2 linked regions of the Acaryochloris sp. CCMEE 5410 genome follow. Each later gene encodes a partner of the first gene's protein in a complex. Links are inferred from orthologs where the notes say so. Each region holds a gene or a part of one and is shown on either strand. Other genes may lie near its edges.

Region 1 (8,399 bases):
ACAGCAGCTCAACCAGGCCAATAGCCCTCGTACCCCCTCCAACTTATAAGTCGATAACCGCTGAAACGGGCTACTGGTTTGATAGTAGCGAGCCTGTCGGCGGGACCATCGCTCCAATAAAATGAGGCTGAGGATAAACATCATTAAGACGGCAGCCAGCTGCGTTGCCGCCAGGCGCTCACCATTACCAAACCACGTTCGATAAATGCCCGTCGTAAAAGTGGGCACCCCAAAGTACTGAACCGTCCCAAAGTCGTTCAGGGTCTCCATCAAGGCCAAGGCTAAGCCTGCCGTAATCGCAGGGCGTGCCAGGGGCAGCGCCACTTTCACAAAGCTTTGCCAAGGATTACACCCTAAGGACCGACTGGCTTCTTGGGTACAGACAGACTGCTCTAAAAACGTGACCCGCGACAATAGGTAGACATAGGGGTAGAGCACGAAACTCATCATGGCGATCGCCCCCCATAACGATCGAACATTCGGGAACCAATAATCCGTAGCGCTTTCCCATCCAAACACCCCCCGCAGGAACGTCTGCACAGGGCCAAAATAATCGAGGACATCCGTATAGGTATAGGCCAACAGATAAGCAGGAGCGGCCAGGGGCAGCAAGAGGGCCCATTCAAACACCCGGCTCCCCACAAAATCACACATGGTCACCAACCATGCCGTTCCGACCCCAATCACCAAAACACCTACACTCACCCCCAACATCAGCAACAGGGAATTGATGACATAGGTGGGCAGCACTGTGGTGGCTAGATGTTCCCAAGTCTCGCTTTGGTTCGTAAAAATACTGCTTAAAACCACCAAAATTGGGGTAGCTATCAATACCGCAACCCCTATCACCCCGATCGTCCAAATATTCCAGTGGAGAGAAGGATGAGTCAATATTTGGCGAGAAAGTTTGGAAACAGACTTAGGAACGGTATTCAAAATGAGTCCATAGGATATATGCGTCTAACGTCCAGTATTGCACTCTGTCATCCCCCATTTAGGAGCCCCCTAACCTATCGATCCGAGGAGATTCCAAAGAACCGTTAGAATCAGAGGGAGATCAGTTCAGGGCCACATCTATGACGTCCCCTCAGGCAGTTGAATTTTTGGATGAGTTTGAAGTCATTGTCGTCGGGGCAGGCCATGCTGGGTGTGAAGCCGCGTTAGCCTCTGCTCGGATGGGCTGCAGCACCCTACTACTCACCCTCAATCTCGACAAAATTGCTTGGCAACCCTGCAATCCAGCCGTGGGAGCCCCCGCCAAATCTCAGCTCACCCATGAAGTCGATGCCCTGGGCGGCGAAATTGGCAAAATGGCAGATCGCACCTATTTGCAAAAGCGTCTGCTCAACCATTCCCGTGGTCCTGCCGTTTGGGCCTTGCGCGCCCAGACCGACAAGCGCGAATATGCGGCAGTGATGAAAACCATCGTCGAAAACCAGGGCAATCTGACCGTGCGGGAAGGTATGGTCACGGATTTAGTCCTGGGAGACAATGATGAGGTCGTTGGCGTCCAGACCTACTTTGGCGTCGCCTTTCGCTGCCAGGCTGTTATTCTGACCACAGGCACCTTTTTAGGGGGACGGATTTGGGTGGGAGATAAGTCCATGCCCGCTGGACGAGCCGGAGAGTTTGCGGCGGAGGGGCTGACTGAAACCCTCAATCAATTGGGGTTTGAAACGGGACGATTGAAAACAGGCACACCTGCCCGCGTCGACAAGCGGTCTGTGGACTTTAGTGTGATGGAACCTCAGCCTCCGGATCAGCAGGTGCGTTGGTTTAGTTTCGATCCTGCGGTTTGGATTGAGCGGGAGCAGATGAACTGCTATATCACCCGCACCACCCCGGAAACCCATCAGCTCATTCAAGACAATTTACATCTATCCCCCGTCTATGGCGGCTGGGTGGATGCCAAAGGCCCCCGCTACTGTCCCAGCATTGAAGACAAAATCGTGCGGTTTGCCGATAAGGCTAGCCATCAGATTTTTATTGAGCCAGAAGGCCGCGATATTCCTGAACTCTATATTCAGGGATTCTCAACAGGTCTACCGGAGGCATTGCAGTTACGGATGTTGCGATCTCTGCCTGGTCTCGAACACTGTGCTATGCTCCGCCCGGCCTACGCCGTGGAATATGACTATCTACCTGCAACCCAGTGTTATCCCACCCTAATGACCAAACGGATCGAGGGTCTCTTCTGTGCAGGACAAATTAATGGCACCACCGGCTATGAAGAAGCGGCGGCTCAGGGGATTGTTGCCGGTATCAATGCTGCCTGCAGGGTGAACCAGCAGGAAATGCTCATTTTCCCTCGAGCGGAAAGCTATATTGGTACGCTCATCGACGACCTTTGCACAAAAGACCTACGAGAGCCCTATCGGATGTTGACCGGGCGATCTGAGTATCGATTGTTGTTGCGATCGGACAATGCCGATCAGCGATTGACCCCCTTAGGGCGCGAGGTCGGTCTCATTGATGATCGACGCTGGCACTTATTTACCCGTAAACAAGCCACCATTACCGCTGAGAAAGAACGACTTCATGCCACCCGGCTAAAAGAGCGAGATCCCGCCGCCCAAGCTATCGTCCAAGCAACAGGGGAAAAAATTAAAGGGTCGATCACCTTATCTGATCTGCTGCGTCGGCCCAAGTTCCATTACTGCGACCTTCAGCAACACGGTTTAGGCATCGAGACCCTGGAACGCTCTGAACGGGAAAGCGTGGAAATTGAGATTAAATATGCGGGGTATATCCAGCGCCAACAGCGCCAGATTGAGCAGGTTAGTCGGCAAGAACAGCGAAAGTTACCTGAAAACATAGATTACGCCAGCATTGAGACCCTATCCATGGAAGCCCGGGAGAAATTAGCGAAAGTGCGGCCCCTGACGGTGGGACAGGCATCTCGAATTGGTGGTGTCAATCCTTCAGATATCAATGCTTTGCTGTTTTATCTCGAAACATTAGCTCGATTGTCCCCAGTCAGCTAAACGCCTGTGATACGATGTTAAAGTCTTGTTGGCTAATAGCCAGCAACGGGATGTAGCGCAGCTTGGTAGCGCGCCTGCTTTGGGAGCAGGATGTCGCAGGTTCGAATCCTGTCATCCCGATTTAATCTTGAGAGCTAACGCAAAAAAGTCACTGATAGTGAGGGTGATCACCGCAACTCTGAACTATCATGACTTTACTAGTTAATGTGATGAAAAAAGCCGATCTAGGCTGTCATCCGACCTACCGCCTGAGCACAAATTCTTTAGGAGTCTACATTGCCACAAGCATCAGCAATATAGATTAATCTATGCTGTCAGTTAACGCTTCTGGGTATCCATAGATCTTCCCAAAACTGAGTCTGGTTACCCCTGCGATCTGGAACTGTTTTTAGTGTACAAATCAGTAATAAATGTGATTCATACTCATTAACTGGCTCTCCCCAATCATCTCATATGACATTTACGACCTTAACTTTCGTAGTATTTTTACTACTGACCTTCACCAGTTACTGGAAATTAGGAAAAAGGTCATTACAAAATATTTTTCTGGTTGTTATTAGCTACATTTTTTATGGCTGGTGGGATTACCGCTTTTGCTTTTTGTTACTAGCCTCTAGTTCTGTCGATTATTGGATCGGCTTATACCTCGCTCGATCAGACGCAGACAGAACTCGAAAATTTTTATTATTCAGCAGCCTATGTATCAACTTAGGGTTACTAGGGTTCTTCAAATACTGGAATTTTTTCTCCCAGAGCTTGGTCGATACCCTATCCCTAGTGGGCTGGAAGTTAGACTATGTTGCCCTGAATGTTATTTTGCCCGTTGGCATTAGCTTCTATACCTTCCAAACCCTGAGTTACACCATCGATATATATCAGCGCCAACTACAACCTACAAAAAACTACATAGACTACCTAGCCTACGTTTCCTTTTTTCCTCAACTCGTTGCTGGCCCAATCGAGCGGGCACCTCACCTACTCCCGCAGTTTCTCAACTCAAGACAATTTAACTATGAGTTAGCCGTGGATGGATGCCGCCAGATCCTCTGGGGGCTAGCCAAGAAAATGTTGGTTGCGGACAACCTAGCAGCTATCGTCGATCAGGCCTTTGGACAACCCAGTGAATATCCTGGCCCTCAGCTCGTCTTTGCAACCATTGCCTTTGCATTCCAAATTTACTGTGATTTTTCCGCCTACTCTGATATTGCCATTGGCACCGCCAGACTCTTTGGGTTTGACTTGATGAGAAATTTCGCTTACCCCTATTTCTCCCAGTCGATGGCTGAATTTTGGCGACGATGGCATATTTCCTTCTCTTCGTGGTTAAGAGACTATGTCTATATTCCCCTAGGTGGTAGTCGGGTCCCGTCATTCCGCAGAATCATCAACGTGATGTTGACCTTCTTAATCAGTGGTTTATGGCATGGTGCAGCCTGGAATTTTGTGATCTGGGGCGGCATTCATGGTGGCGTCGTTCTCGCCGAAAAACTTTGGATCCCTGCTCAAACCCTCAAAGCAACAGATACCCCCTGTGGAGAGGGGTTATTCCCCAAGTTGAGTACTGTGTTCAGAGTGCTGATTACCTTCTCCCTCACCTGTCTATCTTGGATATTTTTTCGGGCCAAAACGATTCAAGATGCGGGCTTTATGGTCCAGAAGATATTTATGGATGCCCTCCGCCCTTCCGCCTATAAATCCTTCGGAACCATTGTTGCTGATTGTCCCATTGGTAAATGGATTGTTGTGGTTTTAGCCTGTTTAGTTCTCATTGAGTGGCTACAGCGAAAGTATGCCCATCCCTTGGTATTGAAGAAGTTACCGCAAAGTATCAGATGGTCAGCCTATACCCTATTACTGTGGATCACCTTGGCATACGGAACCTGGAGTACTGGACAATTTGTATATTTTCAGTTTTAAGCTCTCATAATGAATGACTTTCAAGCCAGATTGATGTTAGGGCACCCCTAGCCTGTCTTAATAAATTGATTTAAGTGTTCTCTGAATGAAGCAATTTATCTTTCGCCTACTAAAATTTATATCCATTCAGTCTTTAGTCCTGTTCATCGTGCTCGTTTTTTATATCATGAACCATGACAAAACAGCCAAAACCAACTACTTGGCAGCCACTCTCGATAAACATGATTTACTGGCTAAACAACAACCACCTCGGGTCATTTTTCTAGGGGGTTCTAATGTGGCCTTTGGCTTAGATTCTTCACTGATTGGACGTCGCTTAAATCGCAACCCTGTCAATATGGGGCTACATGCGGCACTAGGACTGGAATATATGCTCAATGAAGTGGACGCTTCCTTAGTAGAAGGAGATATCGTTGTTATTTCATTTGAATATGAGCAATTTTCTAGTCCTCTACCCGATATTCCAGAACGCCTGTTTACGGTGATAGACAGTCGTCCCCAGAATGCTCAGTTCGTTCCTTGGTACTATGCCCCCATCATGCTAGACAAAGGCCAACTCTATCTGGGAGGCGTTATCCGTACAGCGATCAATTCAGTCCTAGGGACCTACGAAATTGATCGCGTTTATCGCCGCAGCAACTTGAATGAGATTGGAGATGCCACGGTTAATAACACAGAAAGTGGACGAGACTTAACCCAAATTAAGGGAAAGCTAACGGTCAATGATGACTCCGTGCAAACAGCGATCACCATCTTGAATGCCTTTAATCAATCAGCCACCCAAAAAGGAGCCAAGATTTATTATTCCTATCCTTCATTACTCGACTCTGTTTTTCGAGATAATGCTGCTGCCATTAGCCGCATCGATGCTCAACTCAAACAGTCCTTAGATTTTCCCCTGCTAGATGCTCCTAAAGATATGGCATTTAGTCAAGAGTATTTCTTTGATTCTGAGTATCATCTCAATCACAAAGGTACAAAAGTTCGTTCGGAATTAATTTCAGAACAATTGTCGAAGCGTTTAACAGAAAGCACTGATACCAAAACTGATAACTGAAGGATTTAATCTAGACTTGCTATATTTCTCACCTTAGAAGGATATTGCTTAGTTACTATGAAGTTTATTCCGTCAAAAATATGGTTGATCATTCTATTTTTGAGTGGAGTCACCTGTGGTGTACTTCTGAGTAAGTTTCTGTTTAAGTTTCAAGACCGCCTCCAGACCTCTCAAGCTTCCCAGGCACAAGAACTCCCCACTATTCCGAATCAGGTGCAGGGAAAAATGTCTCTTTATGTTTTAGCGGGGCAATCCAATATGACGGGCAGAGGCCCGCTAGATGCTGAGAGTTCAAAAACACACCCCCAGGTTTTTGTATTTGGGAATGATTACCGATGGCACCTCGCCAAAGACCCCCTGGATTCTATAGACGGCCAAGTTGATCCAGTCTCTCAGGAAGGTAAGGCCCCCGGAGTGGGGCCCGGCATGACCTTTGCATCGGCATTGCTCAAACATGATAAAGATGCTGTTATTGGCCTGATTCCCTGTGCTAGGGGAGGGTCAACCATTCAAGAATGGCAACGCAATTTAAGTGAAAACTCCCTCTATGGGTCGTGCCTCAAGCGATTGCGAGCGGCCTCTTTGATGGGCCAGCTGGAAGGAATGTTATTTTTTCAGGGAGAAGCAGATGCTTTGGATCAAAAGCAATTTTCTCACCTCTCTTTATCTCCCCAACAATGGTCCAAAAAGTTTGAAAAGTTTATTGAGAGTTTTCGATTAGATACAAAGCAGGAGAATCTACCTATTGTCTTTGCTCAAATTGGATCTCATGATGCCCCCGATCTCTTAACTCAGTGGAACGTTGTTAAAAAGCAGCAAGAGAATATTCAATTACCCCAGGTAGCCATGATTACCACAGATGATTTAGCCCTTGAGGACTATGTTCATTACACCACTAAAAGTTATCGTACGATTGGGCAGCGATTCGCCAATGCCTATATTAAACTAACCGAGAAGAATCTATGATGTGAATGTCTGACAAAATGAGAAATATCAATATATGATTGAAACGATTTTGGATTCTTTAAATAGCCTTTAAATACAGCTTTATCTTTCGTTTTTATTAACTGTTTCAAATCGATTGTTAGCGTTGTTCATTGAGTGAGCTAATGGAGACAAAACCAAGAATTCCTGTTGCAATTTTGTGTGGTGGTAAAGGAACGAGATTAAAAGAAGAAACCGAGTTTCGCCCCAAGCCCATGGTCATGGTCGGGGATCGTCCCATGATCTGGCACATTATGAAAATCTATGCTCACTACGGCTTTACAGATTTCCTACTCTGCCTTGGTTATAAAGGCGATATGATTCGTGACTATTTCTTTAACTATGATTGGAACCACAGCAATGTCTTGCTGGAATTAGGGAATAAAAAAATTACTAAGTTAGATAGCTCCCACGGGGAAGAAGATTGGCGGATCTGGCTCATTGATACTGGCCCTGAAACCATGACTGGGGGGCGTTTAAAGCGTCTATCTCCTTATTTTAAGGATATCGGTAGTGACCTGTTTATGGGCACCTATGGCGATGGCGTGAGTAACGTCAATATCCAGAAATTACTGGAGTTCCACAATAGTCATGGCAAGCTAGCCACCATCACCTCTGTTCGCCCTCCGTCGCGTTTTGGTGAGCTGGCCATTGATAACAATTTTGTCAGCTACTTCCAAGAAAAACCCCAAACTAGTGAAGGCTGGATCAACGGCGGGTACTTTGTGTTTCATCGCAAAGTTCTCGATCTGATTCAAGGGGATAGTACCGTTCTGGAAGCTGAGCCGTTTAAAGCATTGGCGGCGTTGGGAGAACTCGCCGTCTATAAACATGATGGATTTTGGCAATGTATGGATACCTATAGAGAACTCGAACTGCTCAATAAGCTATATATCTCCAATCAAGCAGAATGGAGGGTTTGGTAATGAGTGACTTTTGGCAAGATCGATCGGTATTCATCACTGGTTGCACTGGGCTATTAGGAAGTTGGATGACCCAGGAGCTGGTAGCTCGGGGGGCTCGTGTCGTTGGACTCGTCAGGGATTGGGTGCCACAATCTCGGTTGTTTACGGAAGGACTTTCCGACAAAATTACAACGGTTTACGGTGGTATTGAAGATTTAGGGGTTTTGGAACGGGCAATTAATGAATACGAGGTCGATACCGTATTCCATTTAGCCGCCCAAACCATTGTAGGAGTTGCCAATCGCGAGCCCCTAGGCACCTTTGAAGCCAATATCAAAGGCACCTGGAATGTATTAGAAGCCTGTCGTCGGGTAGGTGGTGTCAGTCGCATCGTCGTCGCTTCCAGCGATAAGGCCTATGGCGATCAGGAGATCTTGCCCTACGACGAGCAAACGCCCCTTCAGGGCGAACATCCCTATGATGTGTCCAAAAGTTGCGCGGATTTACTGTGTCGAACCTACTATGTGACTTACAACCTCCCCGTCTGTATTA
Region 2 (8,478 bases), on another replicon or contig:
TAACGTGTTAATTCGATCTTGAAATGTATGGGTGGTGACGATATCAGGTGTGTGTGACTCGCTGGTATTGAGATTGTGGTTGAGACGGTCTAGTCCTGCTTCCTTGAGGACAGCAGCCTGTTCTTGGTCCATTAAACCGGCAGAAAGACAGGTTTGAATCCCCACTTCAGTTTTGATGCGGCGAATAATATGGGCTAAATGCTGGGTCCGTTCGGCAGTCGGTCCTCGACCGCTCGACACCATGCAGTACCGATATACCCCCTTCGCTTTGGCTTCATAGGCCTCTTGGATAATGTCCTCTTCGCTTTTGAGCGGATATTTTTTGATCGGGGCATCGGAAATTTTAGACTGGGCGCAATAGCCACAATCTTCTGGGCAGAGGCCGTTTTGAATATCATTGATGCGGTGTAGCATTACTTGCCGACCAAAATAGGTCATGCGCACCTCTCCGGCTGCCGCAACCAAGGACAGTAGGTCGATATTGGGGTCCGATAAAAGGGTTAAGGCTGAAGCTTGGGGGAAAGTCTCTTCTGACAAGGCGATTCTGACCCACTCACTGAAATCGCTGCCCATACTTGACCTCTGACTTCCCTAACGGTGTAACTTAGTCAGAATATCCTATTGCGTATCTGGTCTGAACCAAACGTTGCGCAACATTAAGCCCCGTAAATGCGACGACCATCTCCTGGGAGTAAGGTCAGCATGGAGGGATGAATTTTTTGACCAATCGTCACTTCAATATCGCCATCCCAGTTCTCGATGGAGAGAATTTTGTTGTCTGGTCCCTGATAGTCAAAATAGTGGCATCGTTCGGCATTGCGATTCAGGGTCGACCCTTTGCGGGTCATTTGGGCCATGCCAGATCCCTTATGGCGGTAGGTCTCATTGGCGAAGGTCAGTTCTGGGGGCGGATTGGTGCCGACTTCTAAGGCTGTGGTGACCTCTAAAAGCGCTACTTCAACCACATCATCTTCTTCAACGGAGAGCCACTGACGGCGGTTGCCGTCTTGGAGTAGATACTCTAACCAGGAGTAGCCTTGATCGTCATAGACGAGTTTGCCTTCAACCACCCAATCAATTCCTAGATGTTGGACAATATCCCCCACTTCTAGGGTAAAAACAGTGCGTTCGAGGGACGGTAATGCTTGGGGCTGGGAGGCGAAGGGGAGGGATTTGCCAGACTGTTGTCTCATATAGAGAACAACACCCAGTACGCCCATGATGATGATAAATAGCCAAAGGTAAGCCATAGTCTGCCTCTAGAGTGTTTCAATAATAGGCCGACCAGCGTGGATCGGCTTGGTACTGAACTATAACTGGATCGGTGAGCCGATTGATCTTGGCGTTACCGATAGAAATATCTTTGGGAAGTTGAAAGAGTTCAGGGAGGAGGGCCGGGGTCAGGAACTGAGTGGGAACCGTTAGGCTTTGGGATGAAAACTGGACTGGCTTCGGCGACGCCAAGACAAACCCCCAGGGACCAAAGCTCGGCACATTGACGGTGTAGGGATAAACTTGCAAATCAGTAGCTGTCAGGGTTGTGGCGATACAGTCCATAACCTTTGGAGCAAAAAAAGGACTGGATGCCTGGGTGACGAAGATGCCGTTGGGGGCGAGGCGAGCGAACAGTTGTCGATAAAACCCTTGAGAGTAGAGCTTGGCGAGGGCCGGGCGATCGGGATCTGGGAAATCGGCAATGATGATGTCAAAGGTATCCGGCAGTTGAGGGGCGAGCTTAAAGGCATCTCCATACACCACGTCTACCCGAGGATCGTCTAGGGCATGGGCGTTGCGATCGACGAGCACCGGATACTGACGGGCGAGTTTCACGACGGCAGGATCTAGCTCAACAAGCACCACTTTTTCAACTTCCGGCCATTTAAGGATTTCCCTCACGGCCATGCCGTCTCCAGCGCCGAGCACCAGCACTTGGCGTCGCTGGGGATGGGTGCTCAGGGCTGGATGGACCAGGGCTTCGTGATAGCGGTATTCATCGACGGTGGATAGCTGGAGGTCACCATCGAGATACAGTCGTGTATCGTTGCCAGAGCGGGTGAGGACGATGCGCTGGTAGGTGGACTGAATACGACTAACAATGGGGGCTCTGTACAGGGTATTTTCTAAGCGATCGCTAAACGGTATCACGAACGGAGCAAACACACATAAGCCAACGCCGATGCAGAGGCCCCAATAACTCCAGGACCGCATGCCTCGAAACAAGCGTCCTAACCGAAAGACCATAAAAGCGGGTAAAGACCCGATCAGCACGGCGGTGGGAAATAATCCCAACAGGGGCAGAAGTAGGACTGGAAACGCCAAAGAACCGATTAAAGCGCCAACATAATCTAAGGCCAAGACGCCAGCAAGGGCGAACTTGACGTCCCGATCCTGTTCAATAATGCGAGTCAAAATGGGGACTTCTAGGCCCGAAAGAATACCCAAAATGAGGGTGACAAGAAAGAGCCCTAGCCAAATCGGTCCATCGGCGACAAAAACGACAAACAGTCCAATGGGTAAGCCAGCGGTTAATGGGGCAACCCACAACTCAATTTGTAAGAAAACTTTGATTAACTGGCTTTGTTGATTGTCTACGGCAATAAATTGACTGATATAGGCCCCTAATCCCATGGCAGCTAGAAAGCCCCCTACGGCTACACCGTAAGCTAAGGCAGTATTGCCGACTAAATAACTGGCTAGGGTTCCTAAGAGTAATTCTGCGGCGAGGCCCACACTGGAAGAGATGGCAGCGGCTGCCAGTAACCAGCGTTGCTGACTAGAGCTGAGAGGAATAGATTCAGGCCTCTGGACTGCCCCAGAAGTTGATTCTGACTCGGCCATACCGCAGCTTATTTACCCACGCCCAGACTGCCACCCCGAAATCCACTGTAGGAAGACCGGGCCGGAGAGACGATCCAAACACCTCCCCGATAGCGCCCAGACGTTCGGGTGCCGTGACGGGTCCAGTAATGGGGTTGATTTTCTTGTCGGAGCTGAAAGGCGGAGCGTTGGGTGTATGCAGCCAAGATAGAAGCGACTACAATGGCGACTGTTGCGACTGAAAAAAGTTTTGTCAGCATAGTTTAAAAGGTTTCTACTGCCATCCTAAATGAGAAAAAATCGAGTTGCATCTTTGAGAAGGGGGCTGGATTTAGGCTGCGCCAATATGGGCGACTTTGACGGCCCCTAAAGTCACAGCACCTTGCTTGATGATCAGCCGCGTTGAATCGACAGGAGCATCGGGGGTGACTTCTACATAAAACCCGTAGGAACTGGGTTTTTCCAGCACCAGAAAAAAGGTGGCTTGACCATGGGTACTGTCGATATCGCCGTCTTCATCCCGCTTGAATTTGAGGGGCATCACTTCCGAGGCATTAAACAGCTCATCACCATTGCCGTCTCTGACCATTAGTCGGCAGTTGAGAGAAGGAGGAGAGGTTTCGTCGGCCACAGTTTTGACGATGACTTTGATCAGTTTGTTTGGCCCCCCGGCATTGACTCGGTCCCCTAAGTCACTATCCCCAATGCTTTTATCGCTTAAGGTGGCTCCAGCCGACTTGGAAAAGAGACAGGTTAAACCCGCCATCAGTAAGCCACCCCAAAACCCAGGCCATAGATAGCGGGTGTCGATAATGCCTTGATTGACTTTAATGCGGAAGGAAACGGACTCGGTGAGGGTCTGGTTACGAGAGGTGCCATACTCCAGCACCTCGACCACAACAGTTAGGGGTTCCGCTTTGGCACTACTGACATCTAAACCTGCGTCTAAATCATCTTCTTGCCAGGTGCCTGTTTGCCCTTCTTCGCGCCAAATCCCTGACTCATTCCAGGCATTTTTGAGACCGGCTGCCAAGATTTTGTCTTGTTGGTCGCGAATTTGCACCTCATAGGCGAGGTAGCGATTGGTGGGGATTCGGGCCGTGACATCTACTCGGACCGCGCCAATGGCTTGAGGCTTAACTTTAAACGGCTGTAATCGTGCAGGTTGACCTTCCCGGGCCTGCAGGGTTTTGGAGGCTAACGGCTTGACGAAAAAAATGGAACTCAATCCGGCCAAAATGATCATGCCAACAGCGCCAAGGGCCAAGTAAACCCAAATGTTCATAAACCGGCGTGTTGTTTTATATTCAACTTGACTGGGCATGGGTATGGATGACAGGTAACAGTAAGAGGCTCGGTTTGCTTCAGGACGGCGAGCCTGCAGGCCAGTATAGCTTGGCTAGAAGGCTAACAATTTGACGAAGACCTTAAGAGTCAGCATCAATCGATTTGAGGACGGAGGGCCGATAAGGAAGGGACAATGCCAAAGGTCTCACCATAAACTGGTTGACATTGCTTGTATAAACAGACATCTCCCGGACCGCTTATGAAGCAAACTACGATTGCTGCGATCGCAACCGCTATTGTGCCCCAACAGGGCAGTATTGGTATCGTTCGCTTGTCGGGGGCAGATGCAGTATCGATTGCAAAGCAGCTGTTTCATACACCGGGAAACCAGCTATGGGAGAGCCATCGGGTGCTTTATGGGTATATTCAACAGCCTTCGACTCAGCAGGTGATTGATGAAGCTTTGTTGCTGTTGATGTTGGCCCCTCGCTCCTATACCCGGGAAGATGTGGTGGAATTCCATTGCCATGGGGGTATGATTCCGGTGCAGCAGGTGTTAGAAGCGTGCTTGCAAGCGGGGGCTGAGCTGGCACAGCCGGGAGAATTTACCCTCAGAGCTTTTTTGAATGGCCGCTTGGACTTGACCCAGGCTGAAGGGGTAGCAGATTTGGTGGGGGCGCGTTCTCCCCAGGCGGCACAGGCAGCCTTAGCAGGTGTGCAGGGCAAGCTGGCATCCCCCATTCGAGTGCTGCGGCAGCGCTGTCTGGATACCCTAGCAGAAGTAGAGGCTAGGGTCGATTTTGAGGATGATTTACCGCCCTTGGATGAAGTCAGTGTTCAGGCTGAATTGCAAGAGATTCATACTACCCTTCAAGCGATCTTGGCGACGGCAGATCAGGGGGAATTGCTGCGCAATGGTTTGAAGGTGGCGATTGTTGGTCGTCCGAATGTGGGGAAGTCGAGTTTATTGAATGCGTGGTGTCGATGCGATCGCGCCATCGTTACGGATCTCCCCGGCACCACACGAGATGTGGTGGAATCCCAGTTAGTGGTGGGAGGCATTCCCATTCAGGTTTTAGATACCGCAGGTATTCGCGAGACCAAAGATCAGGTTGAACAAATTGGCGTTACGCGATCACATCGAGCAGCTCAATCAGCTGACCTGGTCTTGCTCACCATCGATGCCTCTGCTGGATGGACTTCCGAAGATCAGCAGCTCTATCAGGTGTTTCAAGGGCTGCCGATGATTTTGATTGTGAATAAAGTGGATTTAGTCCCCCAAGAGCAGGTGATTTACCCTGAAACAATTGCTCAGGTGGTGTCTACCATTGCCGCCCAAAACCAGGGCATCTCTGAATTGGAAACGGCAATATTGGAAACGGTGCAAACTCGGTCTCTGCAAGCTGCCAATTTAGATTGGGCGATTAATCAGCGACAGGCCGCCGCTTTGCAGAAAGCCCAAACCGCTTTGGAGCATGTTCAGGTTGCGATCGCAGATCAGCTCCCCCTAGATTTCTGGACCATAGACTTGAGAGGGGCAATTCAGGCCTTAGGCGAAATCACGGGAGAAGACATCACAGAATCAGTGCTCGACCGAATATTTAGCCGTTTTTGTATTGGTAAATAGGTCGTAATTAGAATACTTTTTAAAACTTCACATATCGCGTTTATTGTGATGTCCATCAATGATTTGTTCCAAAGGTAGGAAATCCTGGGAATTCTAACCAAAGGGAACCTGACAAAAGGATCAGGGCACCAGGATGTATTGCCTTTGGAATTTAGCTTTTGTTTAAGTTACTGCGATATTTTTCGATTGCGAGTTTAGTTGCCTGTGGGAGCGCCACCCTCTTCTTGCGGCACTATAATCAGCAAACGACAACGGCCCAACTGATTAGTGCGAGTGAGCAAAAGAATGTTGAAATTACCCAAGTCTTTGCTAATTCGGTATGGCCTCAGCACAAATCTTTCTTGAGTTCTACGGAGTCCTTATCTAGGAAAGACTTACAAAATCACCCTCAGATTGAAGATATCGATGACACCGTTCGTCGTCTGATTCAAGGAACGTCCATCGCCAAACTCAAAATTTTCGATTTAAACGGTCGAGTGGTGTTTTCGACCAACGCCAAACAAATTGGTCAGGATAAATCGAAATATTCTGGATTCCTGACAGCGCGTTCTGGTGAAACCATCACTAAGCTGTCCCATAGAAAGAAATTTCGGAGTGTACAGGGACTCCTGACAGAAAAAAAACTGATTTCCAGCTATTTACCCCTGCGGCCTCAGGGTGCTGATTCAGAGATTGAAGGTGTGATCGAGGTCTATAGCAATGTCACACCGCTCGTACAACAGGTAGAAGACGCTCAGCAAGAAGGGCTGATCGCCGTTATCGTTATCTTTGTCGGGCTATATGGGGTACTCGTCATTATCGTTGGCTATGCTCAAGCCGTTCTGATACGGCAGGAAAAAGCCAAGCAGGAAGCTGAAGCCAAGCTAGCAGAAGAGTCTGAGGCGTTAGCTCGTTCGAATGAAGCCTTACTCCGCTCCAATAAGGAATTAGAACAATTTGCCTATGTAGCCTCCCATGATTTACAAGAGCCCCTCCGCAAAATTGAGGCCTTTGGTGATCGATTACAAACGAAATGTAGAGATGATCTGAGCGATCGGGGGAAAGATTATGTGGACCGCATGCAAAAAGCGGCGGGCCGCATGCGGCAACTGGTGCAGAACCTATTGGCTTTTTCTCGAGTGACGTCAAAGTCACAACCCTTTACTGAAGTTGATCTCAATGAAGTGGTGGGCAGCGTTTTAGATGATCTGGAAATTCGGATTCAGGAAACGGAGGCCCAGGTTGAGGTGACTGCGTTACCTACGATTGATGCTGAACCGATGCAAATTCGCCAACTGTTTCAAAACCTGATTAGTAATGCTCTCAAGTTTCGTCAGCCGGATCAGCCCCTCTGCATCACGATTGGCGGGCAGTCGGTTAATGAAAGTACTGAGACCGAGAGCCTGTACCAAATTAGCGTTGAAGATAATGGAATTGGCTTTGAGCAAAAGTATACGGACCGTATTTTTCGAGTGTTTCAGCGTTTACATAGTCGCAATGAATATGATGGCACGGGCATTGGCCTAGCGGTCTGTGCCAAAATTGCCGAGCATCATGGTGGCACCATCACTGCTGAAAGCTCACCGGGCCAAGGCGCAACATTTTTCATCACCTTACCGCTTACCCAAACCTCCATGGAGCCCCAATCATGACCTCAGTCAATGCTGCCCCAATCACGATTTTGATGGCTGACGATGATGAAGATGATCGGATGCTTACGGCCGAAGCTCTAGAGGAGAGCCGACTGAGTAATGATCTTCGCTTTGTCAAAGATGGCGAAGAGTTGATGGATTACTTATTTCGTCGAGGTCAATATACCGACCCAAAAACGTCGCCTCGCCCTGGTCTGATCTTACTGGATCTCAATATGCCGAAGAAAGACGGACGAGAAGCCTTGCAGGAGATTAAAGCGAATCCTGAACTTCGCCGCATTCCGATTGTAGTCTTAACCACCTCTAATACGGATATTGATATTTATCGCAGTTATGACTTGGGGGCCAATACCTACATCACCAAACCTGTGACCTTTGACGCATTAGTTGAGGTGATGCAAACCCTAGGCCAGTATTGGTTTACTGTTGTGGCATTACCCCCGGAGCAATGTTGTGAGGCATCTTGATCCACTGCATATCAAACTATTGCTGGTGGAAGATGATGAAGATGACTATTTCTTTTTTGAAGATCTCCTAGACGATTTTCAAAGCATCCAGTTCGATCTGGACTGGGCGGATACCTATGACAAAGGACTACAGGCGGTTCAGCGTCACCAGCATGATATTTATGTGTTCGATTTTCGCTTAGGCAGTCGAACAGGCTTGGACTTGTTAGAGGAAGTGGTTGCTTTAGGCCATCGGATTCCGATTATCTTGTTGACGGGCCAGGAAGATCGCGAGATCGACTTAGCTGCGATGACAGCAGGGGCGACGGATTATTTGGTGAAAGGGACGATTACGTCTGCTTTACTGGAGCGGTCGATCCGGTATGCCATTAACCATACTCGGACATTAGTGGCGTTGCAGGAGCGAGAAGAACAATATAATCTGGTGGCCCAAGCCTCAAATGATGGCCTTTGGGATTGGAACTTACAAACCCATCAAGTTTATTATTCTCCCCGTTGGGCCGCGATTATTGGCCAAGCCGAAGCGGCGCTTCAACCTTCCATTCAGGAATGGTTTGACCGTATTCACCCGGAAGATAAGGAACGATTCCGCACCGATTTACGGCGGCATTTGCGACGAGAAACAACTGCCTTTGAATGTCAATATCGT

The links.
Region 2: the proteins of mnmG (region 1) and mnmE are in contact, whole or in part, in a solved structure (PDB 9HIP), measured with the Escherichia coli proteins. The link is inferred for Acaryochloris sp. CCMEE 5410 from one-to-one orthologs.

The regions. Positions count from the first base shown.
Region 1 is NZ_AFEJ02000001.1:2,693,580-2,701,978, forward strand. Bases 636-3,530 are described here. They hold mnmG (tRNA uridine-5-carboxymethylaminomethyl(34) synthesis enzyme MnmG), read left to right. Parts: upstream 636-1,076; coding sequence 1,077-2,984; downstream 2,985-3,530. Other genes in these bases: ON05_RS12310 (iron ABC transporter permease), read right to left, coding at 636-936. Outside these bases: more of ON05_RS12310, read right to left, coding at 1-635; ON05_RS12325 (MBOAT family protein), read left to right, coding at 3,741-4,901; ON05_RS12330 (hypothetical protein), read left to right, coding at 5,068-5,958; ON05_RS12335 (sialate O-acetylesterase), read left to right, coding at 6,043-6,924; rfbF (glucose-1-phosphate cytidylyltransferase), read left to right, coding at 7,068-7,868; ON05_RS12345 (GDP-mannose 4,6-dehydratase), read left to right, coding at 7,868-8,399. UniProt on the Escherichia coli protein: NAD-binding protein involved in the addition of a carboxymethylaminomethyl (cmnm) group at the wobble position (U34) of certain tRNAs, forming tRNA-cmnm(5)s(2)U34.
Region 2 is NZ_AFEJ02000002.1:1,596,773-1,605,250, reverse strand. The notes cover bases 3,574-6,547. They hold mnmE (tRNA uridine-5-carboxymethylaminomethyl(34) synthesis GTPase MnmE), read left to right. Parts: upstream 3,574-4,363; coding sequence 4,364-5,731; downstream 5,732-6,547. Other genes in these bases: ON05_RS28215 (ATP-binding protein), read left to right, coding at 5,890-6,547; ON05_RS28225 (hypothetical protein), read right to left, coding at 3,574-4,102. In the rest of the region: biotin synthase BioB, read right to left, coding at 1-573; ON05_RS28240 (DUF4178 domain-containing protein), read right to left, coding at 657-1,250; ON05_RS28235 (polyamine aminopropyltransferase), read right to left, coding at 1,270-2,838; ON05_RS28230 (hypothetical protein), read right to left, coding at 2,847-3,077; more of ON05_RS28225, read right to left, coding at 3,149-3,573; more of ON05_RS28215, read left to right, coding at 6,548-7,362; ON05_RS28210 (response regulator), read left to right, coding at 7,359-7,829; ON05_RS28205 (bifunctional diguanylate cyclase/phosphodiesterase), read left to right, coding at 7,816-8,478. UniProt on the Escherichia coli protein: Exhibits a very high intrinsic GTPase hydrolysis rate. Involved in the addition of a carboxymethylaminomethyl (cmnm) group at the wobble position (U34) of certain tRNAs, forming tRNA-cmnm(5)s(2)U34.